2 regions of the Lysinibacillus sp. FN11 genome follow, and region 1 is predicted to be linked to the other one. Evidence: a T-box and tRNA genes for the amino acid it is inferred to sense, from the RefSeq annotation. Region 1 holds a T-box; the other holds one or more tRNA genes.
What was found. The T-box of region 1 lies ahead of tyrS (tyrosine--tRNA ligase). A T-box ahead of a tRNA ligase gene usually reads a tRNA of that ligase, here a tRNA-Tyr.
Positions count from the first base shown of each region.

Region 2: it encodes a tRNA-Tyr, which carries the amino acid that the T-box ahead of tyrS (tyrosine--tRNA ligase) is inferred to sense. The anticodon was not compared.

Region 1 is NZ_CP102383.1:2,559,155-2,572,189, forward strand. Features, by position in the region: gene comGF (competence type IV pilus minor pilin ComGF) at 1-164, opposite strand, end outside; gene NP781_RS13715 (hypothetical protein) at 157-474, opposite strand; gene comGD (competence type IV pilus minor pilin ComGD) at 467-904, opposite strand; gene comGC (competence type IV pilus major pilin ComGC) at 904-1,242, opposite strand; gene comGB (competence type IV pilus assembly protein ComGB) at 1,253-2,326, opposite strand; gene comGA (competence type IV pilus ATPase ComGA) at 2,301-3,320, opposite strand; gene NP781_RS13740 (helix-turn-helix transcriptional regulator) at 3,647-4,357, shown strand; gene NP781_RS13745 (DUF2626 family protein) at 4,475-4,717, shown strand; gene NP781_RS13750 (MBL fold metallo-hydrolase) at 4,793-5,437, opposite strand; gene NP781_RS13755 (DUF2759 domain-containing protein) at 5,607-5,786, shown strand; gene tyrS (tyrosine--tRNA ligase) at 5,842-7,056, opposite strand; T-box leader at 7,166-7,407, opposite strand; gene NP781_RS13765 (LTA synthase family protein) at 7,664-9,559, opposite strand; gene NP781_RS13770 (YqgQ family protein) at 9,840-10,049, opposite strand; gene NP781_RS13775 (5-formyltetrahydrofolate cyclo-ligase) at 10,042-10,635, opposite strand; gene rpmG (50S ribosomal protein L33) at 10,748-10,897, opposite strand; gene NP781_RS13785 (hypothetical protein) at 11,212-11,502, shown strand; gene NP781_RS13790 (hypothetical protein) at 11,502-11,984, shown strand; gene NP781_RS13795 (anthranilate synthase component II) at 12,029-12,601, opposite strand; gene trpE (anthranilate synthase component I) at 12,582-13,035, opposite strand, start outside.
Region 2 is NZ_CP102383.1:4,066,616-4,084,644, reverse strand. Features, by position in the region: gene NP781_RS21515 (KinB-signaling pathway activation protein) at 1-256, shown strand, start outside; gene NP781_RS21510 (hypothetical protein) at 293-949, opposite strand; rRNA gene NP781_RS21505 (16S ribosomal RNA) at 1,219-2,770, shown strand; rRNA gene NP781_RS21500 (23S ribosomal RNA) at 2,952-5,878, shown strand; rRNA gene rrf (5S ribosomal RNA) at 6,070-6,185, shown strand; gene mbcS (acyl-CoA synthetase MbcS) at 6,307-7,893, opposite strand; tRNA gene NP781_RS21485 (tRNA-Asn) at 8,163-8,239, shown strand; tRNA gene NP781_RS21480 (tRNA-Glu) at 8,353-8,427, shown strand; tRNA gene NP781_RS21475 (tRNA-Val) at 8,483-8,558, shown strand; tRNA gene NP781_RS21470 (tRNA-Tyr) at 8,577-8,660, shown strand; tRNA gene NP781_RS21465 (tRNA-Gln) at 8,675-8,749, shown strand; tRNA gene NP781_RS21460 (tRNA-Lys) at 8,763-8,835, shown strand; gene rocF (arginase) at 9,021-9,926, shown strand; gene sigW (RNA polymerase sigma factor SigW) at 10,060-10,623, shown strand; gene NP781_RS21445 (anti-sigma factor family protein) at 10,637-11,263, shown strand; gene cdaA (diadenylate cyclase CdaA) at 11,413-12,249, shown strand; gene NP781_RS21435 (CdaR family protein) at 12,242-13,318, shown strand; gene glmM (phosphoglucosamine mutase) at 13,532-14,884, shown strand; gene NP781_RS21425 (type 1 glutamine amidotransferase domain-containing protein) at 15,012-15,527, shown strand; gene glmS (glutamine--fructose-6-phosphate transaminase (isomerizing)) at 16,132-17,934, shown strand.

The DNA.
Region 1 (13,035 bases):
TTCAAATCAGAAACAAATAGTTCCCACTTTGTTTGTTCATCTGTTAGCATAGTGGACTTCATTTCAGCAAACCAAAGTATTATAAGGACAAAAAAATGAGAAATAAGCACAAAAACGACTAATTGAAACATAGCTTCTATTAATGTATAGCCTTTCTCATTCATGAACTTCACCTGTCACTTGAATACATTTTTGGCGTGATTCCTGTAAATTTTGAAATTGGACACAAACTTGTTGTTCGTCAACTTTCCAATGATAAGCAACCTGTTCAATGATTCGAGAGCCCTCTGTTACTTGAATCGCATGGTACTGTTTTAAACCTTCGTATGCTGTTTCAGCTGCAATTAGCTCCATTTTTTTATTAGCAAGATTTGTTTTCATCGTATAAGTAATGGGGATTAACGAAGTACAAAGTAACATCAAAATACCCACACCTAAAATAGTTTCTACAAAAGAATAGCCTGACTCATTCAATCCTAGCTCTCCCTCGTCCTAATGTTATGATTACTTTTCTCTTGCCCTGTGGTGTTTTAAATGCCATGGTGCCTGCTGTCATCACATTGCCGCTATAGTTATAGACAAGTGTTTGAATTGAACTCTCAGCTGGCAAAAATTCAACCCCCTTTGGAAAAGAGCGTTCATATAAATGAGTATAAATATCTTTTTGAATAGTATAACGATTTGTTGAACCTTCCATTTTCAGGGCTATATATTGTCGTTGGCTCATACTAGAGGTTTGAATATATTGAATATCCAGTTGTAATTGCGTAAAAAATCGTTCTAATTCCTTGGTTTCTGCTATTTTCAATGAGAATTTACTAACAATCGCTGTTAAACTCATAACAAGAAATAAGACAACCAGAATTTCAAGAATCGTAAAACCACCGTTTTTATGAACATTCATTAGCTATCAGTACCTGTTTCCAAGTTGACATTGGCTGGGCGTACCTCTCCCTCATTAGTAATCACTATTTCTTCTTTATTTGGGCAGGTTGTTTCATTTTCCTTTAAATAGCCTTTTGCCACTAAATCATCTAAGGTAGGATAAGCCATATAATCTACACGATACGCCTCTACTTGGCCTTGTACCATGCTTATATAAGCTGTACAGCCTTTCTTATCTATTGTGGCGAAATGCTTTGTAACATTTGGGATTGTAATTAAAATAAGAATGGATATAATTAACAGAACTATAAGCATCTCGATTAAAGTAAAACCAGCTTGTTGTTTGAGTCGTTTCATCATCTTCCTCCTAAACTAATTCAATCATGTGATAGATGGGTAATAATAAACTGATATAAGCCGCTATTATACAAGCAGCTATAAGGATAAAGAAACTAGGCTGCACAAAAGCTAATATTTTTTGTAAAAGCTGTTCCTGCTTTTCCATTAATAAATCGCTATACAATACTAATTCTTTTCCTAAATAGCCGCTGTGCTCGCCATGCTCTACGAACATTGGAAAATCTTTTTGAAAAACGGCCATCATCGTTACCGCCTGTGTCAGTGATTCTCCAAAGATGACTCTTTCTTTTATACGCTGTGAAAGAACTTGGAGAAATGGTTGTAGCTGCTGTTCCTCTAATAGCTGAAGGCTTGCTTGTAATGAAAATCCACTTTGTAGTAAGCTGCCTAAATAAGCAGCAAACTGCCTTGTCAATGCCAGCCTAAAATAGCGCTGTATAAAGGGGATTTTTAATAAAATTGTTAGTTGATGAGCAACAGCTTGTCGTTTGAGATAGAATCGAAAAATGATTAAGCTACCTATTACTATGAACATGGTCGAGATAACTACATCTGGTACATGTAATAACAGATTGGACAACGCAATACTTGTCTCTTCTGTTTCAGAGGTACGACTGACGACCATTCTTTCAATGTTCGGTAAAAAAAATGTACGAAACACAAAAAATAACAACAATAAAAAGATAATCAGTGTGACAGGGTAGATCAGCAGCTTGATTAGCTTTTTCTTAGTCTTTTCACTTACTGTTATCTGTTTAGCCACACCTTTAAATGCTTCTATCATGTGGCCATTGTTTTCCGCCACCTTAATTGCCATTAAATAATGATTCCCTAGCTGTAATGTTTCAAATATCCCTGCAACCCCTACTCCTTGTCTGAGCTTTTCATCAATTTGCTGCTGTATGTCCTCATGGGCTTCGATATGATGAGGTAGTAGCATGGAAATAGCTTGGGGAAATAAATATCCTTCCTGCATTAGTACACATAAACGATTGAAAAGCTGAGCTTGTTCCTTTACCCGCCATTTCGTAGCCCGATTATAAAAAAGAACAATTTTATCGATGTATGGTTGTAACTGCATATAGGCTCTCCACTAATTCCTTTTGCCCCATTAATGTTAAGTCATAAGGAAGTTTGTAATTTCCCTTATCCTTGATGGCGGTGATGGCTCTTGATAGATGATCGTCATGTAATATTTCATAGACAGCTCGACGTTCTCCATGTAGAGCTGAGGTCTGAACAAGCATTTGGGCAACTATACCGATAACCGTTTGACGAAGCTCCTCTATCGACACACCTAAATCCATTAAACGATAGAGACAATTAATGGAGTCTTTTGCATGAATAGTGGAGACAACTAAGTGCCCTGTTAGAGAGGCTTGGATGGCAATATTTGCTGTTTCTCTATCGCGAATTTCACCAATCATAATGACATCAGGTGAATGGCGCAAAATGGCTTTTAATCCTGCAGCATATGTAACACCTGCTCGCTCGTTGACTTGAATTTGAAGTAAATTGGCTTGGCTGTTTTCTACAGGGTCTTCTAAAGAAATCACATGTCGATTCAATTCTGTGGAACAGTAATGGATTAGGGAATAAAGTGAAGTAGACTTGCCAGAACCTGTTGCTCCCGTAAAAAATAGAAGACCTTGTCGGTTTTGTACCAGCTCCATGAGTTGGTGAGCTGCGCTTTTGGAAAAGCTTAGGGAAGTTAGTGGAAATGCATGATTTTGGAGAAGTAAACGAATAATTAAGCTTTCTTTTAAAAATACAGAAGGCAGTGTGGATACTCGAAACGAATAAGAATTTTGCTCCATTGCTTTTTGAAAGGCACCGCTTTGAGGTTTACGACGTTCACTAATATCTAATTCGGCAAGAAATTTATAGTAAGAGATCATTCTTTCTGCAAGTTCATGAGGTAGCTCACCAGCGTGGAGAAGTTTATCATATTTCCGAAAATAGATCCGATACTTTATGTTTCCTGGAACTAACAATAAATCGGATGCTCCAAAATGATAGGCCTTTAGTAAAAGTTGCTCACATTTTTGTTCGACAACTGTTTCAAAACTCTGCATATATGCACCTCTCTTTTAGTTCATTCGAATATGACCGCTCTATTCGTTATTTCCTAGTATAAGGAGGAACTCGCCACGAGAAAAGCCCTTTTCAGAAAATAAAAATTTGCAAGTTAATTTTCTGCCAATAATGTTTTTTGCTATAAAAATGTGGATAAAGTGCAATTTTCCACTAAAAAAGAATATAAATGCATGAAAAAATTAATATTTATGCCGAAATGAACTGTATCTTTTTCAATAATACAATATAATAGTATCAACATGATTATTTTCCTAACACTTGGTAGACGAACAAAATTTTTATAAAAATTAAAGAGGTGAAGCTCATGATCCATCCATTAAAAATTACTAGTACACTAGCGGATGAAACAAGATACTCTATTTATGAGTACATATTGCAAGAGAAAAAAACAGTTACTGTACAACATATTGCTGATAAATTCGGTATCCATCCTAACGTTGCTCGACTTCATTTAACGAAGCTTTCAGAAATAAATATTATTACAGCTGACTATGTAAAAACAGGTAAAGGTGGCAGACCTGGACGTGTTTATAAAGCTTCAGAAAAAGGCGTATCTCTTACTTTTCCAAGACGTGAGGAAGATCGTTTATTAAAATGGACGATACAATTAATTGAAGACTTTGGTCCATCTGCATTAACAAAGTGCCAGGAAATTAGCTACCAAGACGGCTACCAGCAAATGAAAAATTATATGAATGCTGAATTGACATTAAGTAATTCTCTTTCCTTCGAAGAAAAACTTCAGCTATTAACGGACAATGCCGCATTAATTGGTTATATTCCACAAATTCAACAAACTGAGAATGGAAAAAAAGTTATCTTCTCCATCTTCAATTGTCCCTTCCAGGAGCAACTGACAGCCTATTCTGAAATTGTTTGTTCATTACATGAATCCTATTTAAAAGGGCAATTAGATGCCTTGTTTACGAACAATGAATTTGTGCAAATGGAAAGTATGATACATAATTGCGATTTATGTAAATATGAAATAAACGTGACAGAAATCGATAGCTAGATTAAAAATCCATTTGTTTGTCACAAACATGGAGAAGTTCCAGTTTACAGACACCTTTCATATCATTTATAATGAGTAAGAGATTATTGTGTCGTGGGCAAAAGGAGGGGAAATTTCATGGATAATATGTATAAAGTTATGGCATTCTGGACAGGTATTTTTGCCGTTATGTTCTACCTTGGAGGTATGAACGAGGTATCGCTATTATTCTTAGGTAATACAGGTTTATTCTTATTATTAGGCTTCTTAAACCTTTCAGAACGTATGTACATGTACATTTTCGGAGCATATTTAACTGTATTCTTCGCTGGCTTCACGTACTATACAACATTCATTCACGTACCTGGTGGCGGTCATTAATACAAACAAAATCGCGTATCTCACTTTCGGTGAGATACGCTTTTTTATGTGCTAAAACAGTTTATTAGCCATATTTTAAAATCCATTTAAAAAAGGATTTGTCTCCATTTCTGCGCCTACCGTTGTATAATTACCGTGTCCAGGATAGATAATAGTATCCTCAGGTAATGTCAACAGTTTATGATGGATCGATTCCAATAAAATTTTGGTTGATCCACCTAATAGATCTGTACGTCCTACACCTTGTTCAAATAACGTATCTCCCACGATGGCAAAACCGTCATTTTCAAAGATATAGGAAATACTCCCCGGTGAATGCCCAGGTGTAAAAACTGCTTGAAACACAAAATTACTCATTTCAATTTGCTGTTCTTTTTTGATAATTGTATCTTGCGCTGGTGCAGCTACCCTATAATCTGGTAATGCAGGATATTTACTAGAGCCATTTTTCGTTGGATCTGCTAGCCAACTAACTTCCTTTTCATGAATCCATACAGGAACATCAAATACCTCACGCACTGCATCTACTGCCCCTATATGATCAAAATGGGCATGTGTTAAAAAGATAGCAAGAGGTTTTAAGCCGTTGCTACGGATTGTTTTAATTAGACGCTCCGCTTCTTCACCTGGATCAAATACGATACATTCTTTTTCTTTATTCGATACGATATAGCAATTCGTTTGGACGGGACCAAGAGAATAACTTCGTACGTTCATCATAGTTATCACCTCAATTTCCTATTATACAGGCTTTGCCACAATTTGACGATAAATGTTCATAGTTTACAGTATTTTAGTCCTCGACAAAAACAAGTAGAACGTTTACAATTAAGGAGGAATATTGTTTGCGACATTCATTTTCTGATGTCGAAAGGAGTGTCTATTTTTAATGAACTTATTAATGGTTATTTTTGGTCTAGTAGCGATTTTAGCTGTATTTGGTACATTCCAAGCAATTAAAGAAAAGAACCTTTTAAGCGTTGTTTTCAACTTATTAAGTGCTGCTGTATTCGGATGGTTCGTCATCATGACGATTGTTCACAGCGGTTACCCACCAAAATTACACTAAAATTTAGACAAAAAAAGAGCAGTCTCCTCGGAGATTGCTCTTTTTTTGTCTGTTATTACTTATTGAATTGAAGAAATCGCTTCTTGCCAATTTGTAGGACATCATTATTCATTAATACTTGTGATAAGTCATCCATCGCCATTTTTTCTCCATTCAAGGATACTCCTTTTTGCTTGATTAACCGCAAAAACTCACTCTTACTTTGAATAAAACCCATTACCACTAGTTGTGGAATGATATCCACGATTCTTTCCTTATCAATTTCCAAGAGCAGTATAGGAATGTTTTTTGGTATTTCCCTTTTTTGAAATGCTGCTTCAAAATAAGCTCTTGCTTCCTCCATTGCTGTAGATCCATGGTATAAAGCCGTTATAATTTCTGCTAATAGGAATTTCAAATCGCGGGGATTCTCTCCCTTTTGTAGTCTATCTTGAATAGCCTGCACATGTAGTGGATGCTCATCTGTTGCTAATTCAAAATATTTGATAATTAAAGTATCTGGGACTTCCATCACCTTTTTAAACATAATCTCAGGTGCTTCGTTGATGCCAATATAATTACCTAAGCTCTTACTCATTTTTTCTATGCCATCTAATCCCTCTAGCAAGGGCATAAAAATAGCAATTTGTTTTTCTAATCCCCGATGCTTTTGTAAGGTGCGTCCCATTAAAATATTGAAAGTCTGATCCGTTCCACCTAACTCTATATCTGCCACAAGCTCTACTGAATCATATGCTTGCATGAGTGGGTAGAAAAACTCATGTATACCAATTGGGATGTGCTGCTGGTAGCGTTTCTGAAAATCCTCACGCTCTAAAAGTCGAGCAACAGATGTTGTGGCTGCTAGCTTGATGACTTCTTCAAAGGACAGCTTCGCTAACCATTCACTATTAAAACGAACCGTTGTCTTGTTCGGATCTAGTACTTTAAAAATTTGCTCACAATATGTTTGGGCGTTTTTCTTCACTGTATCGTCATTTAAGGCTGTTCGGCCCTTGGCTTTACCTGTAGGATCGCCAATTCGTCCTGTAAAATCACCGATAACAATAACTGCATGATGGCCTAAATCTTGCATTTGCTTGATTTTTCGTAGAACAACCGCATGGCCTAAATGAATATCTGGTGCGGACGGATCTAGTCCTAGCTTAATCGTTAAAGGTCGCTGTTCTTTATATGATCGCTCTAATTTTTCAAGTAAATCCTGTTCGTCAACGATCTTGTTAGCACCTTTCTTGATAATCGCCATTTGCTCCTTTGGTGTTAAAAACATACGAAACATCTCCTTGTAATATTAAATATTAATATTGCAAGTTCTATAAGAGTAAATGTGGGGTACCGCTTTTGCTTAGAAGGCATAAAAAAACGCCTTTAGGAAATTCCTAAAGGACGTAGATAAACGTGTTACCACCTTTTTTCGAGAGCTATTCACATAGCCCTCCTTAACAAGTACAGCCATAGCGATACTTTTGCAATGATTACGGATGCAACCCCGTCGTAGCCTACTAAAGTTTCGGTACGCAGCTCCAAGATGTATTCACTTTAATATCCCCTTGCGCCTCTCAACAACCGGCTACTCTCTGTTAGTTCCATTAAAGTTACTCGTTCTTTTCGATGCCTTTCACTCTTATACTCCGAAATGCGAAAAACAAATCTTCGTTATGCAGATATTTACACTTATTATAATCGTATCTTTCTATTTGTCAATAAAAAGAAATGCCCAATAAAGTGTATTCACGTTGCATCATGTTGTAAAACATTGCGAAAGGTGTTTTCTTTAGCATAAGATTCACAAAAAAATTTTATGAATGGTTGATTGTGACCAATTCCTTTATATCAGCAATATAAAAAGGAGATCCCTATACGAGATCTCCCTTTGATTACTTAACTGAATCCTGCTTTAAATTACCTGTTTTTTCGTCATAGAAGCGAAGTAAGTCGCCATTAATGATGGCATCGGAATTTTCTAGCTCCATTGTGGCACGATCAGCATAAGACTGACATGGCTCACCATCTATTTCTTCGCCAGTTGCTTTGTCATAGCAAGCTTCACCAGCATAGACGTATTTATCTGTAATAAAGCGTCCATCACGGAAGACTACAAAGTCCTCATGCTCTGGAGAGAATAAATCCGCACCCATTTGCATATCTTTTGACGTTTCAACGCCAAGAAGGTGTAAGATCGTTGGACGTAAATCCATTTGTCCTGAAATCTCAGTCATTTCTTTTCCATCGCCCGCTCCTGGGATGTGGATGAATAAAGGTACTTCTTGAAGCATTGCATTATCCATTGGTGTAATTTGATCTTTTCCTAAATATTGTGCCATTGCTTTATTATGGTTCTCAGAAATACCATAGTGATCCCCATACATCACAATAATAGAATTATCATAGACACCTTGATCTTTTAACTGTTGGAAGAAGTCTTTTAATGCCTCATCCATGTAACGTACTGTTTGGAAGTAACGATTTAATGTACCTGAATTTGAATCATATTCAGGAATCATAATATCTTCTGGATCCAATGTAAATGGATAATGGTTCGTTAAAGTAATAAGTCTAGAGTAGAATGGCTGAGGCATATCTTTCATTAAAGCAGCTGATTGCTCTAAGAATGGAACATCTTTCATTCCCCAGTTTACAGCTTGCCCCTCTTCCACAGTATATGAATCTATATCGTAGAATTTATTAATTTTTAACGATTGATACATCATGTCACGATTCCAGAATGATTTATTATTAGGGTGCATGACATTTGTAAAGTATCCATTTTCTCCAAGGCGTTCAGCCATTGAATTATACGTATTTCCACCATGCGTGAAGAATACAGCACCTCGACCTAAACCAAACAATGAGTTTTCAACAATAAACTCGGAGTCAGATGTTTTTCCTAAACCTGTTTGGTGATAGAAGTTACTGAAATAATACGTATCTTTATCTTTTGTTAAAGAGTTTAAAAATGGCGTAATTTCATGACCATTCATGTCATTATTAATGACAAAGTTTTGTAATGACTCCATCGACACCACAATCAGGTTACGACCTTTATATTTCCCAAACATCTCTGGATTTACAGCAGCCTGATTAGAACGTATATAGTTGTTCACTTCTACTAGTTCACTACCATCGGCTAACGCACGTTGTGCAGATGATTTAGATTGAATATAAATGTCATACAAGTGGTAATTGTACGTACCAATGTTTTTTACTAATAATTCGCGGTCAAAACTACGTGTTAGTAATTGTGGACGCTCCGTTTCTGCTAATCCTAAATTTAAGAATGTCATTGCTATTGCAAGCACAAAAAATGCACGACGGAATTCAATATTCACTTTAAATGCATCTTTCATTTTTGGTAAAAATTTATTCGCTAAGATTAAGATAACGACATCAACGAAATATAATACATCCCAAGGCTCAACAATGGCTGCTACTGATGTTCCTAAGTCACCAAAGTTACTTGTTTGGAATAATACTGGTAGCGTAATAAAATCATTGTAGAATCGATAGAACGCTACATTTCCGTATAAAACAATGGACAAAATAACGCTGACCGTAATCAAATAACGATTTCTAGCTTTTGCTGATTTAAAGAATAGTGATAAACCATACGTAAATAGCAAGAAGCTTAATGGATTAATAAATAAAATAAACTGTTGCATTGCATTTTCAATTTTCATTTCAAAGCTTGTGTGGTAAACAATGACCGTTTTGATCCAAGTTGCTATAATTGCTAGTATCATAAATGAATGTTTAGGCCACTTTATTGATTTCATTCCTAACATCCTCCCTACTTCCTTACAAAAAAATAATAATTTTTTACATTTTGTTACGGAAACAAAATATATCTTAATCCTTTTTTAACAGATAATCAACACATATCTCATGGAAAATTTTTTCTCTTTGCTCTTTCTATGCACCAGATATCTATATATACGTTTTGCATTGTAAAAAGTTTCGTAAAAACATAAAAACAGCGGAAACCCACTGTTTTTAAGAATATTACATACATGTTACATTAATTTTACAATACCCAATTACATTATATTTCAAACATTACTTTTTATGCTCTTCCATACGAAGTCTTGTTGTTTCTTGTCGAATAAGCAGTAGGGCCATTTGATAATCTTTTATATCTAGTACATTCGCTTTATAGAGCTCACGTATTTCATCCTCCATCAGCATCAAATCGCCAATAGGATCACGTGTATAAATATAGGTACCATATGTTTTCAAGAGTTCATAAATATCTAGCATTTTATCCATTTTCGTTCGCTCCTCGTTGTGCAACACAGTCAATACGTTTTGTAGGCGTCACAATGATATCTACTGGGCAATCATGTGCTTCAGTAGGAACACAATCAATGATTTGCTCATCAAAGAGCAACGACATCAGCTTACCCTTGTTATAGTTTAATACATAGCGGTCATAATAACCACCGCCATAGCCGATTCGATAACCGTATGGATCAAAAACAACGCCTGGTACAATAATGATATCCATCTCATTTGCGTCAACAAACTCACTTTTTGCTGGAATGGGCTCACGCAAATGCATATATACAGTTTCAAGCTGTGCAAATGAATCAATTGCATAAAATGACATTTCTCTTGTTTTCGGGTGACATTTAGGAACTGCGACCTTTTTCCCTAGTTTCCATAATTCCTCAATTAGAAGAATTGTGTCGACTTCTGGCTTATTTGAAATGGTCATACCAATTGTATTTGCTTCTATTATATATGGTTCCTGTAGCACCTTTTTTAACACAGCTAATGATTGACGATAATAATCTTCATCCGTCAAGGTTGCAAGGTCTTTGCGTACCGTGTTTCGTAAAGTTGTTTTATCCATCTAGGCTACCTCCTATATCGTAAAACGTCATATCCTCCTGGAAGTGTTACATTGAATGATTTGATAAAATGTAGAAAGCCAAAACCACTTGTGGTTTTGGCTTAATGAGCGATTACTTAGTTTCACGGTGAAGAGTGTATTTCTTCTCGCGAGAGCAATATTTTTTAAGTTCAAGACGCTCTGGATTGTTACGCTTGTTCTTTTTAGAAATGTAGTTACGTTCGCCGCAATCTGTGCAAGCTAAAGTAATATTTACGCGCATCATTAACCCTCCCACTCTATATCAAGAATTTAAATTTGAGCATGATTTATACGACTAACCTATTATAACATAAACTGAAAAAAAATCTACCTTCATTTCATATTAAGTTTGCATATGGTAAAATATCTTATAATTACATACTACATTGAGGTGAAACTATTGGATTTATCCATCGTATTAATGAGTATCGGAATTTTTCTGATCATTGTTTCGTTCTTTTTCAAAAATAGCACGAAAAAATCGAACAAGATGTCGAAGAATTATCTATCTCCATCTTCCAAGAAACGAATAATTTAAAGCGTCGCCTTAAGATTGTGGAGGAAGAACTTTTACTAGAGCCTGAGTTCCAAGTGAAATCAAAATCAAGTATCCCTCCAAAAGGTCAAGATCCTAAAGTGCACCAAGTCATGCAGGCCGTTCAACAGGCTGCACAGGCTTCAAAAGTTGGACAAACAACAGCAGCAGCAAAACCGATTCATCAAATTATTATTAGTCAGGTACTTGAATTAAATAAACAGGGACTTTCTGTAGCAGATATTAGTATTCGCTCAAATTTAACAGAAGAGCAAGTTCGGCAAGTGATTGCAAACGGGGGCGTTAATTGATGAATAAGTCTGCCATTCGTGCATTTGGTATAGCCGTTTTTCTTGTTGGGGCATTGCTCGCACTCGCAAACCGCTTCGATGTAACTATTGGTCTTCCTACCAAGGAATTTTCCAATCAACAACAGGTAGAAGAACTACAAAACAAATTAAGTAAGGCCAATCAAGAAATTGCCTCGTTAAAGGATCAATTAAAGCAAGTACATACGACTGAAAAAACTTCTACAACAGATGCATCTGAACAAGCTGATGAAGAAACGGCTACGGATGTAACAACGATGTCTCTGCAAATCTATAGTGGCATCACACCGTATAGTGTGGCACAAAAACTTGAAGACGGTGGCATTATTACCAATAGTGTTGAAATGGAGTTACTACTCGCTAACCCTAAATATGCTAGAAGCTTACAAATCGGCTCCTATGAGGTCAATTCTTCCATGACCTTAGAAGAAATAGCTAATTTAATTACAGGCAAGAAACAATAACTTAAAAAGCTGTCGCCCATTCAGATGAGGCGACAGCTTTTTTATTAAGCTATACTTTCCAGAAAGGCTTGCATCATCATACTGCCTTCTTTTGTGCCGATTGATTCAGGATGAAACTGCAGCCCATAAAGAGGATATTCTTTATGTTGAATGGCCATAATCTCTCCGTCATCTCCCGCTGTGGCGAGTATCTTAAAATCCTTGTGTAAAGTTTGTTCTTCAATAATAAGTGAATGATATCGCATAACCTCGATATCTCCATCTAATTGGGCAAATAAACCTGTTTGCTCGTATTGTAATGGGGACAGCTTTCCATGCATAATGTTTTTGGCCTGCACAATATTTGCGCCAAAAGCCTGCCCTATAGATTGGTGTCCAAGACAGATACCTAAAATAGGGATTTTTTGATAGAGCACCTTGATGACCTCTATTGTTATACCTGCTTCATTTGGCGTTCCTGGCCCTGGTGATAAAATGATGGCTTCTGGCGATAGTTTTTGAATTTCTTCTATAGTAATGGCATCATTTCGTATGACCTTGACGCTTTTTCCAAGCATACTGATTTGTTGAAATAAATTATAGGTAAAAGAATCATAGTTATCTATTATTAAAATCATTTTTTACCTCCAATAGGGCACGTGCCTTATTCATTGTTTCTTCATATTCTGACAATGGAATTGAATCATAAACAATACCTGCTCCTGCCTGTACATGTGCCTTTTGGTCCTTAATGAGCATCGTGCGAATTGCGAGGGCCAAGTCCATATCACCAGTTGTCGAAATATAGCCTACCGCTCCCGCATATACTCCTCGCTTTACTGGTTCTAATTCATTAATCAATTGCATGGCACGAATTTTTGGTGCCCCTGACACTGTACCAGCAGGTAAACAAGCACGAAGTACATCCAGAACATGAAGGTCATCTCGCAATTCAGCAATCACCTCAGATACCATATGCATCACATATTTATAGCGCTCTATTTTCATGTATTTGGCTAGCTTGACGGAACCGACTTTTGCAATACGACCAAGATCATTGCGACCTAAATCC
Region 2 (18,029 bases), 1.5 Mb from region 1:
ATTAACAGGGAAAAAACATGTAATGATTTCGGCACTATTCTTTATGATTGTCATCACAACGTTGGAGTGGACAATTGCATTGATGGGTCGCGATGAAAATATTAATGAGTATGTTGCGCTCTTATTATTCCCATTATTGGCGGTTAATGCGTATCAATTATTAGTATTACCTAAATATAATGCAAAATCCGATGAAGATCGTCAAAAATTAGAAGCACGACGCAAAGCTCGTCGTGAACAGGCTAAAAACGCATAAGGAAAAAATTGCCTCGCTGTAGTGGAGGCAATTTTTTTATGGCGCTTTTTTAGTTTGAACTTTATAACCAAATATATTTTCTTCAATCGACATAAACTTATGTTGTTGTATGAGAGTGTTAAGCTCTTTAAAGGATATTTGATTATTTTGATGGAGCGGGAAAAAGACAAAATCACCTTTTTGTAATTTCGGAGTTTTCTCACCTTGCCAAATAAGCGAAGGAGATAGTAAATTCATTTGTTGTTGGAATAAGGTTTTCTGTAAATCCTGTGAATATTGATGATTTCGGGTAGCAAACCATAAAGGTTTTTCTTGTAAATATTTTCCGTAAGTATCAATATCCTTTTGGATGAGCGCAATGTCAACGGGTTCTTCTATTGAATCATCTGGCCCAAGTAATCCTGTAGGCAATTTTCGTTGTTGGATAATTTTTAAATGATCGGGTGACCGTTTTATCCAATCAGCATCTAAAAGTAGAAGTGGATAAGGCTCCTGCACAGTTTGGAGCCATTCTAATAGAGAGTCATCAGAGAAAGAAATCTCTACAATAAGAGATGTGCCATAATGTCCTTTCGTGACCACTACTGGTGCATTCCCAATATTAAATACAGAAATCATCGTTGAGTTTATAGGCTTTAAAAAGGCAAAGAGCATTACAATTAAAAGCAGTGAAATCAACGTTTTACGGACCATAATGATAACCTCGTTTCTAAAATTTAAAATAAAAAATGAATCTCTTTAAAAAAACTTATGTTTTAGTGTTGACTTTCATGAATAATCGATGTTATTATGTATAAGTCGCCAAGAGGTGACAACGAAATAAAAAAACATGAACCTTGAAAACTGAACAAGCAAAACGTAATCAATAAAGTTTTAAGTAACTAGCTTCGGTTAGTGAACGAAACGCAATTTTGGACATCAAACATGATGCCAGCAAAACAATTTGAGCTAATCAAATTTCTTTTATGGAGAGTTTGATCCTGGCTCAGGACGAACGCTGGCGGCGTGCCTAATACATGCAAGTCGAGCGAACAGAAAAGGAGCTTGCTCCTTTGACGTTAGCGGCGGACGGGTGAGTAACACGTGGGCAACCTACCCTATAGTTTGGGATAACTCCGGGAAACCGGGGCTAATACCGAATAATCTCTCTTGCTTCATGGCGAGAGACTGAAAGACGGTTTCGGCTGTCGCTATAGGATGGGCCCGCGGCGCATTAGCTAGTTGGTGAGGTAACGGCTCACCAAGGCGACGATGCGTAGCCGACCTGAGAGGGTGATCGGCCACACTGGGACTGAGACACGGCCCAGACTCCTACGGGAGGCAGCAGTAGGGAATCTTCCACAATGGGCGAAAGCCTGATGGAGCAACGCCGCGTGAGTGAAGAAGGTTTTCGGATCGTAAAACTCTGTTGTAAGGGAAGAACAAGTACAGTAGTAACTGGCTGTACCTTGACGGTACCTTATTAGAAAGCCACGGCTAACTACGTGCCAGCAGCCGCGGTAATACGTAGGTGGCAAGCGTTGTCCGGAATTATTGGGCGTAAAGCGCGCGCAGGCGGTCCTTTAAGTCTGATGTGAAAGCCCACGGCTCAACCGTGGAGGGTCATTGGAAACTGGGGGACTTGAGTGCAGAAGAGGAAAGTGGAATTCCAAGTGTAGCGGTGAAATGCGTAGAGATTTGGAGGAACACCAGTGGCGAAGGCGACTTTCTGGTCTGTAACTGACGCTGAGGCGCGAAAGCGTGGGGAGCAAACAGGATTAGATACCCTGGTAGTCCACGCCGTAAACGATGAGTGCTAAGTGTTAGGGGGTTTCCGCCCCTTAGTGCTGCAGCTAACGCATTAAGCACTCCGCCTGGGGAGTACGGTCGCAAGACTGAAACTCAAAGGAATTGACGGGGGCCCGCACAAGCGGTGGAGCATGTGGTTTAATTCGAAGCAACGCGAAGAACCTTACCAGGTCTTGACATCCCGTTGACCACTGTAGAGATATAGTTTCCCCTTCGGGGGCAACGGTGACAGGTGGTGCATGGTTGTCGTCAGCTCGTGTCGTGAGATGTTGGGTTAAGTCCCGCAACGAGCGCAACCCTTGATCTTAGTTGCCATCATTTAGTTGGGCACTCTAAGGTGACTGCCGGTGACAAACCGGAGGAAGGTGGGGATGACGTCAAATCATCATGCCCCTTATGACCTGGGCTACACACGTGCTACAATGGACGATACAAACGGTTGCCAACTCGCGAGAGGGAGCTAATCCGATAAAGTCGTTCTCAGTTCGGATTGTAGGCTGCAACTCGCCTACATGAAGCCGGAATCGCTAGTAATCGCGGATCAGCATGCCGCGGTGAATACGTTCCCGGGCCTTGTACACACCGCCCGTCACACCACGAGAGTTTGTAACACCCGAAGTCGGTGAGGTAACCTTTTGGAGCCAGCCGCCGAAGGTGGGATAGATGATTGGGGTGAAGTCGTAACAAGGTAGCCGTATCGGAAGGTGCGGCTGGATCACCTCCTTTCTAAGGATTATTTCGGAATACAAACCTTGGGTTTGTACGATTACGTTTTGCGTTCAGTTTTGAAGGTTCATTCTATCTGAATGAAACACTTCAAAACTTGTTCTTTGAAAACTGGATAAAACGACATTGAAATTGTAACAAACACATTTATTTTTTAAGTTTTTTATAGGCTTAATAACTTGGTTAAGTTATTAAGGGCGCACGGCGAATGCCTTGGCACTAGGAGCCGAAGAAGGACGGCACTAACACCGATATGCTTCGGGGAGCTGTAAGTGAGCTTTGATCCGGAGATTTCCGAATGGGGGAACCCACTACGTTTAATCGCGTAGTATCTTGACGTGAATACATAGCGTCTTGAAGGCAGACCCAGGGAACTGAAACATCTAAGTACCTGGAGGAAGAGAAAGAAAAATCGATTCCCTGAGTAGCGGCGAGCGAAACGGGAAGAGCCCAAACCAAGAGGCTTGCCTCTTGGGGTTGTAGGACACTCAATACGGAGTTACAAAAGAGCGAGTTAGATGAAGCGACTTGGAAAGGTCCGCCAGAGCAGGTAAAAGCCCTGTAGTCGAAAGTTCGTTCTCTCCTGAGTGGATCCTGAGTACGGCGGAACACGTGAAATTCCGTCGGAATCCGGGAGGACCATCTCCCAAGGCTAAATACTACCTAGTGACCGATAGTGAACCAGTACCGTGAGGGAAAGGTGAAAAGCACCCCGGAAGGGGAGTGAAAGAGATCCTGAAACCGTGTGCCTACAAGTAGTTAGAGCCCGTTAATGGGTGATAGCGTGCCTTTTGTAGAATGAACCGGCGAGTTACGATTACGTGCAAGGTTAAGCTTTAGAAGGCGGAGCCGCAGCGAAAGCGAGTCTGAATAGGGCGAAATAGTACGTGGTCGTAGACCCGAAACCAGGTGATCTACCCATGTCCAGGGTGAAGGTGAGGTAACACTTACTGGAGGCCCGAACCCACGCACGTTGAAAAGTGCGGGGATGAGGTGTGGGTAGCGGAGAAATTCCAATCGAACTTGGAGATAGCTGGTTCTCTCCGAAATAGCTTTAGGGCTAGCCTCGTGATGAGAATACTGGAGGTAGAGCACTGTTTGGACTAGGGGGCCATCCCGGTTTACCGAATTCAGACAAACTCCGAATGCCAGATATTTATACACGGGAGTCAGACTGCGAGTGATAAGATCCGTAGTCAAAAGGGAAACAGCCCAGACCACCAGCTAAGGTCCCAAAGTAATCGTTAAGTGGAAAAGGATGTGGCGTTGCACAGACAACCAGGATGTTGGCTTAGAAGCAGCCATCATTTAAAGAGTGCGTAATAGCTCACTGGTCGAGTGACGCTGCGCCGAAAATGTATCGGGGCTAAACGATTCACCGAAGCTGTGGATTGACATCTACGATGTCAGTGGTAGGAGAGCGTTCTAAGTGCGTTGAAGTCAGACCGGAAGGACTGGTGGAGCGCTTAGAAGTGAGAATGCCGGTATGAGTAGCGAAAGACGGGTGAGAATCCCGTCCACCGTATGACTAAGGTTTCCTGAGGAAGGCTCGTCCGCTCAGGGTTAGTCGGGACCTAAGCCGAGGCCGATAGGCGTAGGCGATGGACAACAGGTTGATATTCCTGTACCACCTCCTCACCGTTTGAGAAATGGGGGGACGCAGTAGGATAGGGTAAGCGCGCCGTTGGTTGTGCGCGTCCAAGCAGTAAGGCGTGTGTGTAGGCAAATCCGCACACTGTAACGTTGAGCTGTGATGGCGAGTCCGTATGGACGAAGTTCCTGATTTCACACTGCCAAGAAAAGCCTCTATCGAGGTGAGAGGTGCCCGTACCGCAAACCGACACAGGTAGTCGAGGAGAGAATCCTAAGGTGTGCGAGAGAACTCTCGTTAAGGAACTCGGCAAAATGACCCCGTAACTTCGGGAGAAGGGGTGCTCTTGAGCGTGCAAGCGCATGAGAGCCGCAGTGAATAGGCCCAGGCGACTGTTTAGCAAAAACACAGGTCTCTGCAAAACCGTAAGGTGACGTATAGGGGCTGACGCCTGCCCGGTGCTGGAAGGTTAAGAGGAGTGGTTAGCGCAAGCGAAGCTGCGAATTGAAGCCCCAGTAAACGGCGGCCGTAACTATAACGGTCCTAAGGTAGCGAAATTCCTTGTCGGGTAAGTTCCGACCCGCACGAAAGGCGTAACGATCTGGGCACTGTCTCAACGAGAGACTCGGTGAAATTATAGTACCTGTGAAGATGCAGGTTACCCGCGACAGGACGGAAAGACCCCGTGGAGCTTTACTGTAGCCTGATATTGAATTTTGGTACAACTTGTACAGGATAGGTAGGAGCCAGAGATCTCGGAGCGCCAGCTTCGAAGGAGGCGTCGGTGGGATACTACCCTGGTTGTATTGAAATTCTAACCCATGCCCCTTAGCGGGGCAGGAGACAGTGTCAGGCGGACAGTTTGACTGGGGCGGTCGCCTCCTAAAAGGTAACGGAGGCGCCCAAAGGTTCCCTCAGAATGGTTGGAAATCATTCGTAGAGTGTAAAGGCACAAGGGAGCTTGACTGCGAGACCTACAAGTCGAGCAGGGTCGAAAGACGGGCTTAGTGATCCGGTGGTTCCGCATGGAAGGGCCATCGCTCAACGGATAAAAGCTACCCCGGGGATAACAGGCTTATCTCCCCCAAGAGTCCACATCGACGGGGAGGTTTGGCACCTCGATGTCGGCTCATCGCATCCTGGGGCTGTAGTCGGTCCCAAGGGTTGGGCTGTTCGCCCATTAAAGCGGTACGCGAGCTGGGTTCAGAACGTCGTGAGACAGTTCGGTCCCTATCCGTCGTGGGCGTAGGAAATTTGAGAGGAGCTGTCCTTAGTACGAGAGGACCGGGATGGACACACCGCTGGTGTACCAGTTGTCTTGCCAAAGGCATCGCTGGGTAGCTATGTGTGGCCGGGATAAGTGCTGAAAGCATCTAAGCATGAAGCCCCCTCAAGATGAGATTTCCCATTACGCAAGTAAGTAAGATCCCTCAAAGACGATGAGGTAGATAGGTTCGAGGTGGAAGTGTGGTGACACATGGAGCTGACGAATACTAATCGATCGAGGACTTAACCAAAAAAGTTTGAAACATTCAATGCACCGTTTATCCAGTTTTGAAAGAACAACTCTTTCAATAAAAAAGAGAGCTTCAAGACACAAGTAGTACAAGGAAGCAAACAAGTAATTGAAGGAGCGTACTTTTGTACGTGACTGATTGAACGAGAGCAGCTGACGCAGTAATACGCCGTGTATTGGAGGTCGAATAAGTCTAGTGATGATGGCAAAGAGGTCACACCCGTTCCCATACCGAACACGGAAGTTAAGCTCTTTAGCGCCGATGGTAGTTGGGGGCTTCCCCCTGTGAGAGTAGGACGTCGCTAGGCGCAAAAAGTCGCTGCTGATACACTCAGTAGTGGCTTTTTTTATTTGAGCCGACTATTTTTTATTCATAAATACATAAAAGAAGGTATCCTCAATGGATGCCTTCTTTTTTTGATACTTAACTTAGTGTGTATGCACTGTAGTAGCTCGAAGTTCGATACGGCGAATTTTCCCTGATGTCGTTTTTGGTAACTCATCAATAAAGACGATACTACGAGGGTATTTATAAGGGGCTGTTAACGCTTTAACATGCTCCTGTAGCTCCTTTGTTAACTCCTCTTCATTGCATTCTTTGAAACCTTCTCTTAAGATAACAAATGCCTTTACAATATGCCCCCTAATTTCATCTGGCGCAGCTACAACTGCACATTCTTGTACAGCTTCATGTTTGTTTAATGCATCTTCAACTTCAAATGGTCCGATCGTATAACCAGATGAAATAATAATGTCATCCCCACGACCTTCAAACCAGAAGTAACCGTCTTCATCACATTTTGCTTGATCACCTGTAATATACCAATCCCCACGAAATGCAGCTTGTGTGCGCTCTGGTTCTTTATAATATTCTTTAAATAAAGCTGGTGAAGATTTGTGAACAGCAATATCACCAACTTCGCCAACTGGTGCTTCATTCCCTTCATTGTCGATAATACGTACAATATTACCTGGAGTTGGAACACCCATAGAACCAGGACGTAATTCTGTGTTTTCGAGTGTACCAATTAATAATGTGTTTTCTGTTTGTCCATAGCCGTCACGTACTTTTAGTCCAAAATGATTCATAAATGTTTCGATAACTGGACGATTTAAAGGTTCACCTGCAGAAACGGCACTTCGTAGAGATGATAGATTGTAGTCTTGTAAATTATCGATTTTCGCCATAATCCGGTATTCTGTCGGTGTACAACATAGAACATTAACTTTTTCATCCTGCATTAATTGAAGATAGGTTTTTGCATCGAATCCACCATGATAGACAAAAGCAGTAGCGCCGAGCATGATTGTTGATAAAAAAGGACTCCATATCCACTTTTGCCAACCAGGAGCAGCTGTTGCCCACACGAGGTCCCCTTCACGTACACAAAGCCATTTTGAAGCTGCAGTTCTAATATGTGCATATCCCCAGCCATGTGAATGAACAACGCCTTTAGGTTTACCAGTTGTACCAGATGTATAAGAAAGGAATGCCATGTCATCACGTGTAGTAGCTACAGTTGTAAATGTAGCTGGCTGCTTGCTTGCTAATTCATCTAAAGAAGTCCAATCTCCTTTCGCAGCACCGATCACTAGTTTATTTTTCAATGCGTATACAGAAGAAATTATTTGATCAACTTCACTAGTAAAAGCCTCATAAGCAATAACTGCACTAGCAGAAGAATGTTCCATCCGATATTCTAAATCGCTTGCACGTAGCATCTCTGAACATGAAATAGGTACGATACCAGCCTTTAAGCAACCTAGAAAAACGAAATAGGCTTCAGGAAGTCGAGGAATAATAACTAATACACGATCACCTTTTTGAAGCCCCTTCTCCGTAAAAGCGTTTGCGTACTGATTCATTTTTTGGTTAAGCTCGACATAAGAAACTGTACGTCTCTCTTGTTGTGTATTTAACCAACGTATTGCTTGTCGATCACTATCTTGCGAAAATTTTTCTAATTCCTCTGTGATGTTATAAAATTCAGGTGCAATTAAATCATTTGATACCATATTGAACATCCTCCCCCAGACAATTTGATAGAAAATTCATAAAACTATTTTTATTTTAACAATTACAATAATATACAGCAAGAATATTTAGTACGTTAAATAGAAATATTAGAATTAATAGAGAACTATTATGCTTTCAGACGAATATAGGAGCAGTCTTCGACAAAAAATATAAAAATTTTAACAAAATGTGTTGCATTATTTATAATGCTTGCTATAATAATAAATGTACTTAAGAGGTTGTCTAAAACCAAAGTGAATAGCATTGTTCCGAAGTAGCTCAGTTGGTAGTAGCACCTGACTGTTAATCAGGTTGTCGCAGGTTCGAGTCCTGCCTTCGGAGCCATTTTTTTGTCCTTTTTTCATAGGCTATAATACATAAAATAATTTGTGAAAAAGCATTGCAATTATTAATTAAAAATGTTATTATAATTCTTGTCTTGTTTAAGACGTAATATTGGCCCCTTGGTCAAGTGGTTAAGACACCGCCCTTTCACGGCGGTAACACGGGTTCGAATCCCGTAGGGGTCACCATTTAAAACTTAGGCTTTATAAAGAAAATAAACTGTGATATAACACCTGTTTATATGGAGGATTAGCTCAGCTGGGAGAGCATCTGCCTTACAAGCAGAGGGTCGGCGGTTCGAGCCCGTCATCCTCCACCATTCTTATTGTGTTATTTCGGAGGGGTAGCGAAGTGGCTAAACGCGGCGGACTGTAAATCCGCTCCTTAGGGTTCGGCGGTTCGAATCCGTCCCCCTCCACCAGTTTTATAAATGATTGGGGTATAGCCAAGCGGTAAGGCAACGGATTTTGATTCCGTCATGCCTAGGTTCGAATCCTAGTACCCCAGCCATTTTTTCTTTTATGAGCCATTAGCTCAGTTGGTAGAGCATCTGACTTTTAATCAGAGGGTCGAAGGTTCGAGTCCTTCATGGCTCACTTTTTTAGAATGAAAATTATTTAAAAGTGTTATATTAACTACAGATAACTAATCTCTTGCTGAAAACAGTAGGAGATTTTTTTATGTTATTTAAATATGAATAAATATGCAAGTTTTTGTCGAGTTGAGCCAAGTGGTATGTAGGCTTTACAATAATCTTATAACTTTTAGGGGGTATAAAAACATGAATAAACTTAATATTTCTATTATTGGAGTACCAACAGATTACGGACAAACACGCCGTGGTGTAGATATGGGACCAAGTGCTATTCGATATGCAGGTATTGTTGAACGTTTAGAGGCTATCGGACACGATGTTCAGGATCAAGGGGATATTCGTGTCAGTCAAAAGCTTGCTGACGGAGCTGTGGATGAAAAATTACTAAATTTAGAGGAAGTTGTAGAAGTTAGTACTGCATTAGCAAATAGTGTACATGAAGTAGTGGAACAAAAAAAATTCCCACTTGTATTCGGTGGAGACCATAGCATTGCTATTGGAACATTAGCTGGATTAGGTGAGCATTACAAAAATCTTGGTGTTATCTGGTATGACGCACATGCAGATTTAAATACACCTGAAACAACACCTTCAGGCAATATACATGGGATGCCGTTAGCAGTTAGTATTGGGCTAGGACATGAACGTTTAGTGCAAATTCGCAACTATGCTCCAAAAATTAAGCCTGAAAACGTGATTATTATTGGAGCTCGTTCAGTAGACCCGGGAGAGCGTGAATTGATTCGTCAACAAGGAATTAAGGTATATACAATGCATGAAATTGACCGACTTGGCATGACACGTGTAATGGAAGATGCACTTGCTTATTTAAAGGAACGAAATGTTGATGGCTTACATTTATCACTTGATTTAGACGGATTAGATCCACTTTATACGCCAGGTGTGGGTACACCAGTTCCAGGCGGAATTACGTACCGAGAAAGCCATTTAGCAATGGAAATGTTACAAGAATCAGGCATGGTAACTTCAGCAGAGTTTGTAGAGGTAAATCCTATATTAGATGAAAAGAATACAACAGCAAATGTGGCTGTTGCATTAATGGGATCTTTATTTGGCGAAACACTAGTTTAAAGAAAATTTGACAAAAAATTGCCTGTTGCCACATTGCATAAAAATCTTTTGCTATAATTGAATTAAAACGAAACTTTTCTTATCGGTGCTTCGTATAGTATAAGACAGTTGTAAAGGTGGAGAAGTCAACACAATGGATGCGTTAGTAAATAAGAGAATAAAACAAGTGCTTAAAGGCGATCAAAACGCATTTGCCGATATTGTGAGTCTCTATCAGCACAAACTGTACCAAGTATGCTATCGAATGTTAGGCAACAAACAAGAGTCTGAAGACATTGCTCAAGAGGCTTTTGTGCGAGCTTATATGAACTTGCATACATTTGATCAGAAAAGAAAGTTTTCGACGTGGCTTTATCGCATAGCGACAAACCTCTGCATTGACCGTATTCGAAAAAAGAAACCGGATTATTATTTAGATGCAGAAGTAGCTGGTACAGAAGGGCTTGATATGTACTCGCAAATCGCAGCAGACGACCAGCTACCAGAGGAGCAGTTAGAACAAATGGAGCTGCAAGATCGCATTCAATATGAAATTGGACGATTGCCGGATAAATACCGTTCGGTTATAGTATTGAAATATATAGAAGAGTTATCGTTACAAGAGATTAGCGAGATTTTAGATATGCCGCTTGGAACGGTGAAAACGAGGATTCACCGCGGACGTGAGGCATTACGTAAGCAATTAAACAATCTGTAGGAGGGGGAGCGTCATGAATACTTGTCCAGAGCATATTATAGACTATATGCATGATTATTTAGACGGTGACATTAGTCGTGAGCATGAGCAAGAGTTGAAACAACACTTGCATACATGTAATGATTGTAAACAGTTGATGCAAGAATTGAGTGAAACAATCGCCTTTGTGAAGAGTGCTTCCCATATTACAGCGCCTCCGGGTTTTGAAGCAGCAGTTATGGCTCGTTTACCAAAACCAAAAAGTCGAGTAGGTATACAAAAATGGATTCGCCGGCATCCTTTCTTTGTGGCAGCAGCAGTATTTTGCCTATTCATGAGTGCTACATTATTGGGTAGCTTCATGGATGACCAGCATTTCTCAGTAACCAAACAACCTAATTTAGTTGTGGATGGTCAAACAGTGATTGTCCCTGAAGGAGAAGTGGTAAAAGGCGATATTGTTGTAAAAAATGGCGATTTGATTGTTGAAGGTGAAGTTGATGGCAACGTCACAGTAATCAACGGGCAATATATGGCATCTTCAGCGGTAGTTTCAGGGAGAATCGAAGAAATTGACGAAGTATTTGAATGGTTATGGTATACAATTAAAAATTCTGTTAAGACAGCCATGACATTTGAGGAAAAAGAAGAAACTAAATAACACTCTATACGTCCTAAAAAATAGTGCACGTGAGAGGCTGAAAGGTCTACTCTTCTGAGTAGACTTTTTATTTGAAAAAAGTTACATTTGATAAGAATGTGATATACTTGAATGTGTATGGATTCGTAATGAAAAGTGGGGGATGCCACGTGCAAATTATCGAACATTTCACGGATTTAACGCCTGTGAATATTGTTATTAACTTCATTGATGTACTGCTCGTTTGGTACGTTGTTTATAAAGTCTTAACCCTCATTAAAGGTACGAAGGCTGTCCAATTACTTAAGGGAATATTCGTCATTATTATTGCACGAATTGCAACAGACCTTTTAGGGTTACAAACACTTGGCTGGATGCTACAACAAGTTATTGAGTTTGGTTTCCTAGCGATTATTATTATTTTCCAACCTGAAATCAGACGCGGTTTAGAACAAATTGGACGAGGAAAGCTATTCCAACGCTCATCTAGTCAAGAGGAAGAAGAACAAACAAGACTTATTGAGGCAATGAAGAAGTCTGTAAGTTATATGGCTAAACGTCGAATAGGTGCGTTAATTTCTATTGAAAAAGAAACAGGCCTTAATGAATATATTGAAACGGGTATAGGGCTAAATGCTGAAATTTCATCAGAATTACTGATTAATATCTTTATACCAAATACCCCGCTACATGATGGGGCTGTTATTATGCAAAAAGATAAAGTGACGGCAGCGGCTTGTTATTTACCTTTATCTGAAAGCCCATTTATTTCAAAAGAGTTAGGGACACGCCACCGCGCTGCTCTTGGCTTAAGCGAAGTTACAGATGCTATTACAATTGTCGTTTCAGAAGAAACAGGCGCAATTAGCATAACTTTAAATGGTAATCTCCATCGAAATCTTTCTCTAGAGGAGTTCGAAACATTATTACGAAAAATGTGGTTCGGATCAGTTCAAGAATCAAATGCATCCTCTAAGTTGACTTGGAGGGGGAAAAAGAATGGATAAAATGATGGATAGCCCTTGGGTACTTAGAATCATCGCGCTATTTTTAGCATTTTTGCTTTTTTTCTCAGTGCGTACCGAGTTGTCACCTTTAAATAAGGCTACCTCAAATGAACAAACGGATGTTATTCGTGATGTTCCAGTGGATGTTTATTACGATAATGAGAATCTTATTGTGACAGGTTTACCAGAAACTGTGGATGTAACGATAGAAGGTCCGATGGCATTGGTTTTAAAAGCAAAGGGAGCTAAGGATTTTTCTATATTTGCGGATTTGAGCAATTTATTGCTGGGAGAGCATGATGTAAAACTGCAATACGAAAATATTTCAGATAAGTTAAAGGTGACATTAGACCCTGCAACTGTTCATGTAAATATTGAGGAAAAGGTCACGCAGGAGTTCCGAGTGGACCCTGAAATGAACAAACGTTTAATCGAAGAAGGTTTTATCTTAAAAGAAATGACGGCCAACCCGCCAACTGTTTATGTAACAGGTGCAAAAAGTGCTATTGAAAGCATTAGTTATGTAAAAGCAACTGTTACAGGAGAGCAGGGCTTGAAGCAATCATTCACACAGGAAGCAGCTGTAAAAGTATTAGATAGAGATTTAAATAAGTTAGATGTGACTATTGAACCTGAAATTGTGAAAGTTCAAGTAGATATAGCGGAGTATAGTCGAGAGATCCCAGTTGTCCTTAAGGAAACAGGGCAAGCTGCCGAAGACATTACCATTAACTCATTAACATTTACACCAAAAATGATCAAAGTGTATGGTAGAAAATCAATTATTGACAGTTTAACATCCATTCCAATAACAGTTGACCTGTCAAAAATTACTGAGTCCAAAACTTATGAATTTGATGTAAAATTACCAGATGGTGTGACAAAAATATCTGACAAGAAAATAAAAGTGAAGGCAGATATTACAAAGGTTGAACAAGAAGAACAGCAGAAAACACCAGCTTCTACAGAGGAATCACCACCTCCAACTGAAGAACCTGATGTGACAGATGAGAGTACTACAACTGATAAAAATACGTCAACTGAGGAATCGGAAGATATTGATTCTTAAACAATATGTGACTATAATTTTATTTTGATTCTAAATCAAAAATCCAATCAGGTTTGTAATTCAGGTTCCATCAAACAAACTGGCAGAGTGGAATATTAATAATTACCAATGAATGAACAAAAGCAGACTTTTCCAAAAGTAAGCGGACAAGTGTCTAATGTTTGATAGAAACTCACTAGGCACTGTCTTGCATTGAAGGAGAGAATAAGTAGAATGGGTAAATATTTTGGAACAGATGGCGTCCGTGGCGTCGCGAATAGTGAATTAACACCAGAATTTGCATTTAAACTTGGTCGTATAGGTGGCTATGTTTTAACAAAAGATGCAACTGACCGTCCAAAGGTTTTAATTGGTCGTGACACACGTATTTCAGGTGAGATGCTTGAAGGTGCACTTGTGGCTGGTCTTTTATCAATTGGGGTAGAGGTAATGCGTCTTGGTATTATTTCAACACCAGGTGTGGCATACCTTACTCGAATTATGAGCGCAGATGCAGGCGTCATGATTTCAGCTTCACATAACCCAGTTGCAGATAACGGTATTAAATTCTTCGGTCCTGATGGCTTTAAGCTAACAGATGCACAGGAAGCGGAAATTGAAGAGTTAATTGATGCGCAAGAGGATACATTACCACGTCCTATAGGAGCAGATTTAGGATCTGTAAGTGACTATTTCGAAGGTGGTCAAAAATATATTCAATACTTAAAGCAAACAGTGGATGAAGAATTTGATGGTATCCATGTAGCGCTTGATTGTGCACATGGTGCAACTTCATCTTTAGCTACACATTTATTTGCCGATTTAGAAGCTGACATTTCTACAATGGGTGCTTCTCCAACTGGCTTAAATATCAATGATGGTGTAGGCTCAACACATCCAGAAGGACTAGCTAAATTTGTTACTGAAAAAGGTGCAGATGTTGGTTTAGCTTTTGATGGTGATGGAGACCGTTTAATTGCTGTAGATGAAAACGGAAAAATTGTTGACGGTGACCAAATTATGTTTATCATTGGTAAGCATTTAAATGCGGTAGGGCGTTTGAAGAAGCAAACAATTGTTTCAACAGTAATGAGCAATATGGGCTTCTATAAAGCTGTGGCTGACAATGGTATGCAAAGTGTACAAACAGCTGTAGGTGATCGTTATGTTGTGGAAGAAATGCGTGCGAATGAATACAATTTAGGTGGCGAGCAATCAGGGCATATCGTCTTTCTAGATTTTAATACAACAGGTGATGGCTTACTGACAGGAATTCAGCTTGTCAACATTATGAAGGCGACGGGTAAAAAGCTTTCAGAACTAGCAGCTGAAATGAAAATCTATCCTCAGCGTCTTGTCAATGTGCGTGTAACAGATAAGCATGCTGTGACCGATAATGCAAAAGTAGCTACAGTAATTGCAGAGGTAGAAGCTGAAATGGCTGGAAATGGTCGTGTTTTAGTACGTCCATCAGGTACAGAGCCATTAGTACGTGTCATGGTGGAAGCAGCAACAGAAACGGATTGCGAGCGTTTTGTCGAGCGTATTGCAGATGTTGTACGTGTAGAAATGGGCCTAACAGAATAAGAAATAGAGTGTAAACCCGATTTCCGTAAACAGGAAATCGGGTTTACTTATTTGAAAGGAATGTTTTAAATAAGCGAGATGGGGAACAGTAATTAGGAGTCACAATAACAAGGAGTGTTTAATTGATATGGCTAAAATTGCTACAGTTATAACAGATATGTTTGAGGACATTGAGTTTACAAGCCCTAAAGAAGCTTTGGAAGCAGCTGGGCATCAGCTAGTAACAATTGATACCGAAGCGGGCAAGGAAGTTAAGGGGAAGCATGGAGAGACAGTGAAAATTGATAAAGGCATTGATGATGTAAAAGCTACAGATTACGATGCATTATTTATTCCTGGTGGTTTTTCTCCTGATATATTACGTGCGGATGATCGTATAGTAGCATTTGCAAAGTCCTTTATGGATGAAATGAAGCCTACCTTTGCCATTTGTCATGGACCACAACTTCTCATTACTGCAAAGACATTAAATGGTCGTGACGCCACAGGCTATAAATCCATTCAAGTGGATTTAGAAAATGCAGGGGCAATCTTCCATGATGAAGAAGTATTTGTCTGTCAAAAACAGCTTGTAACAAGTAGAACGCCAGATGATCTTCCTGCATTTAATAGAGAAATTGTTAAATTATTAGACAGTAAATAAAGGATAGGCACAAGCATTTTAGATGCTTGTGCCTATTTTGTATTACAATGCTTATCAAAGTGCTTATGTATCGCTTTGTCTACATATTTGTCACGAAAATGCTTTAAGACTAGGTGTTTTTTATAACGAAAATTTGACGGATAGCATATGATTGAGTATGATGGAGAAGTTGAAGATGAGGTCCGACCTTATTCTTTAACGAGCGCCTAAGGAGGGAAGAAAGCGCAAAATCGGAAAACAATTATAGCGCCTGAGCTGAAGAAATCGGACGAAAAGATCTTCAGCAGACGAGGTGGAGGTTTATCGAAAATTCGGCGGATGCCTCCCAATCGACATACCCGATTGTCATTTTCCATTTTGAAAGCATTTGAGTGATTGAATGTACAGAAAATGGAGAAGGTATTGTAAAAGCAATAGATAAATAGATGAAGCTTCACATATCGAAGATCTCTATTCAGTTGGCTGAGTAGCGTGAGTAGCTTGTGTGTATTGGAGTGCTTTATTTTTATAAAAATAAAGCATCGCTTGTACATTCAAAAAAATTCGATAGGATGAGGCCTAGTTTGTCATTGCATTAAATTGACATTATCGGAGGACGAGAATTATGTGTGGAATTGTAGGATATATCGGTGAATCAGATGCAAAGGAAATTTTATTAAAAGGCTTAGAAAAGCTAGAGTACCGTGGTTATGATTCAGCAGGTATTGCAGTACGTAACGAGGAAGGCGTAACGGTTTTCAAAGAAAAAGGGCGTATTGCAGATTTACGAGAAGCGGTAGATGAAGATGTTGCTGCGAAAATTGGTATTGGTCATACTCGATGGGCAACACATGGTGTGCCAAATCGTTTAAATGCTCACCCACATCAAAGTGCATCAGGACGCTTTACACTTGTGCATAATGGGGTTATCGAAAACTATCACTTATTGCAAAAAACATATTTAAAAGGCATTCCAATGAAATCTGATACAGATACAGAGGTTATTGTGCAATTAGTAGAGTTATTTGTGAAAGATGGTCTAAGCACTGCAGACGCTTTCCGTAAAACATTATCTCTATTACATGGCTCCTATGCACTGGCACTATTAGATGCAGAGGCAGCAGATACAATCTTTGTAGCAAAAAATAAGTCACCACTTCTAGTTGGAATTGGTGAAGGCTTCAATGTTGTTGCGTCAGATGCAATGGCGATGCTACAGGTAACAGATCAATACGTAGAGCTTCACGATAAAGAGGTAGTTATCGTACACAAAGCAAGTGTGGAAATTACAAAATTAGATGGTACTGTAGTAGAGCGTGCACCCTATACGGCTGAGCTTGATATGAGTGATATTGAAAAAGGCACATATCCACACTATATGTTAAAAGAAATGGATGAGCAGCCTACAGTTATTCGTAAAATCATTCAAGCATATGAAGGTGACAATGGTGATTTAACGATTGATGCGGAGATTTTAGAAGCATTACGAGCAGCAGATCGTTTATATATTATTGCAGCAGGCACAAGCTATCATGCGGGTCTCATTGGTAAACAATATTTCGAAAAAATGGCTGGTATCCCAGTAGAAGTGCATATCTCTAGTGAATTTGGCTATAACATGCCATTACTTTCAGAACGACCATTATTTATCTTCATTACACAATCAGGTGAAACAGCAGATAGCCGTCAAGTTCTTGTAAAAATTAAAGAGCTGGGCTATCCAACATTAACGATTACAAATGTACCTGGCTCTACGTTATCACGTGAAGCTGACCATACATTGTTATTACATGCAGGTCCAGAAATTGCTGTAGCTTCTACAAAGGCTTATGTGGCACAAGTAGCAGTACTTGCATTAGCAGCCTATGTGACAGCAAAGGCAAATGGCAAAGGCTTAGAATTTGATTTAAAACAAGAGCTTGCGATTGCCGCTAATGGCATCCAAACAATTATTGATTCAAAAGATGTGCTAGAAGACATTGCAGAAGATTACTTGAAAATTGCACGCAACGCATTCTTCATTGGCCGTAATATGGACTTCTATGTCAGCCTTGAAGGTGCCTTAAAACTAAAAGAAATTTCGTACATCCAAGCAGAAGGCTTTGCTGGTGGAGAACTGAAGCACGGAACAATTGCCTTAATCGAAGAAGGTACACCTGTGTTTGCGCTTGTCACACAAGCATCAGTAGGATTAAACATCCGTGGTAATGTCAAAGAAGTAGCGGCTCGTGGTGCATATCCATGTATTATCGCGATGGCTGGCATTGATGAAGATGGCGACCGTTTAGTCATTCCACATGTTCATGAATTACTAACACCGCTTGTATCAGTAGTACCTTTACAATTAATTAGCTACTATGCTGCACTTCACCGACGCTGTGATGTAGATAAACCACGTAACTTAGCTAAATCGGTAACTGTTGAGTAAGAACAAAAATTAGATTTAATTGTGAGTTATAACTAATACTGTCATAATATATAATTGTGTTTGTCATAAATAATATATTATGTTGTGACATCTAA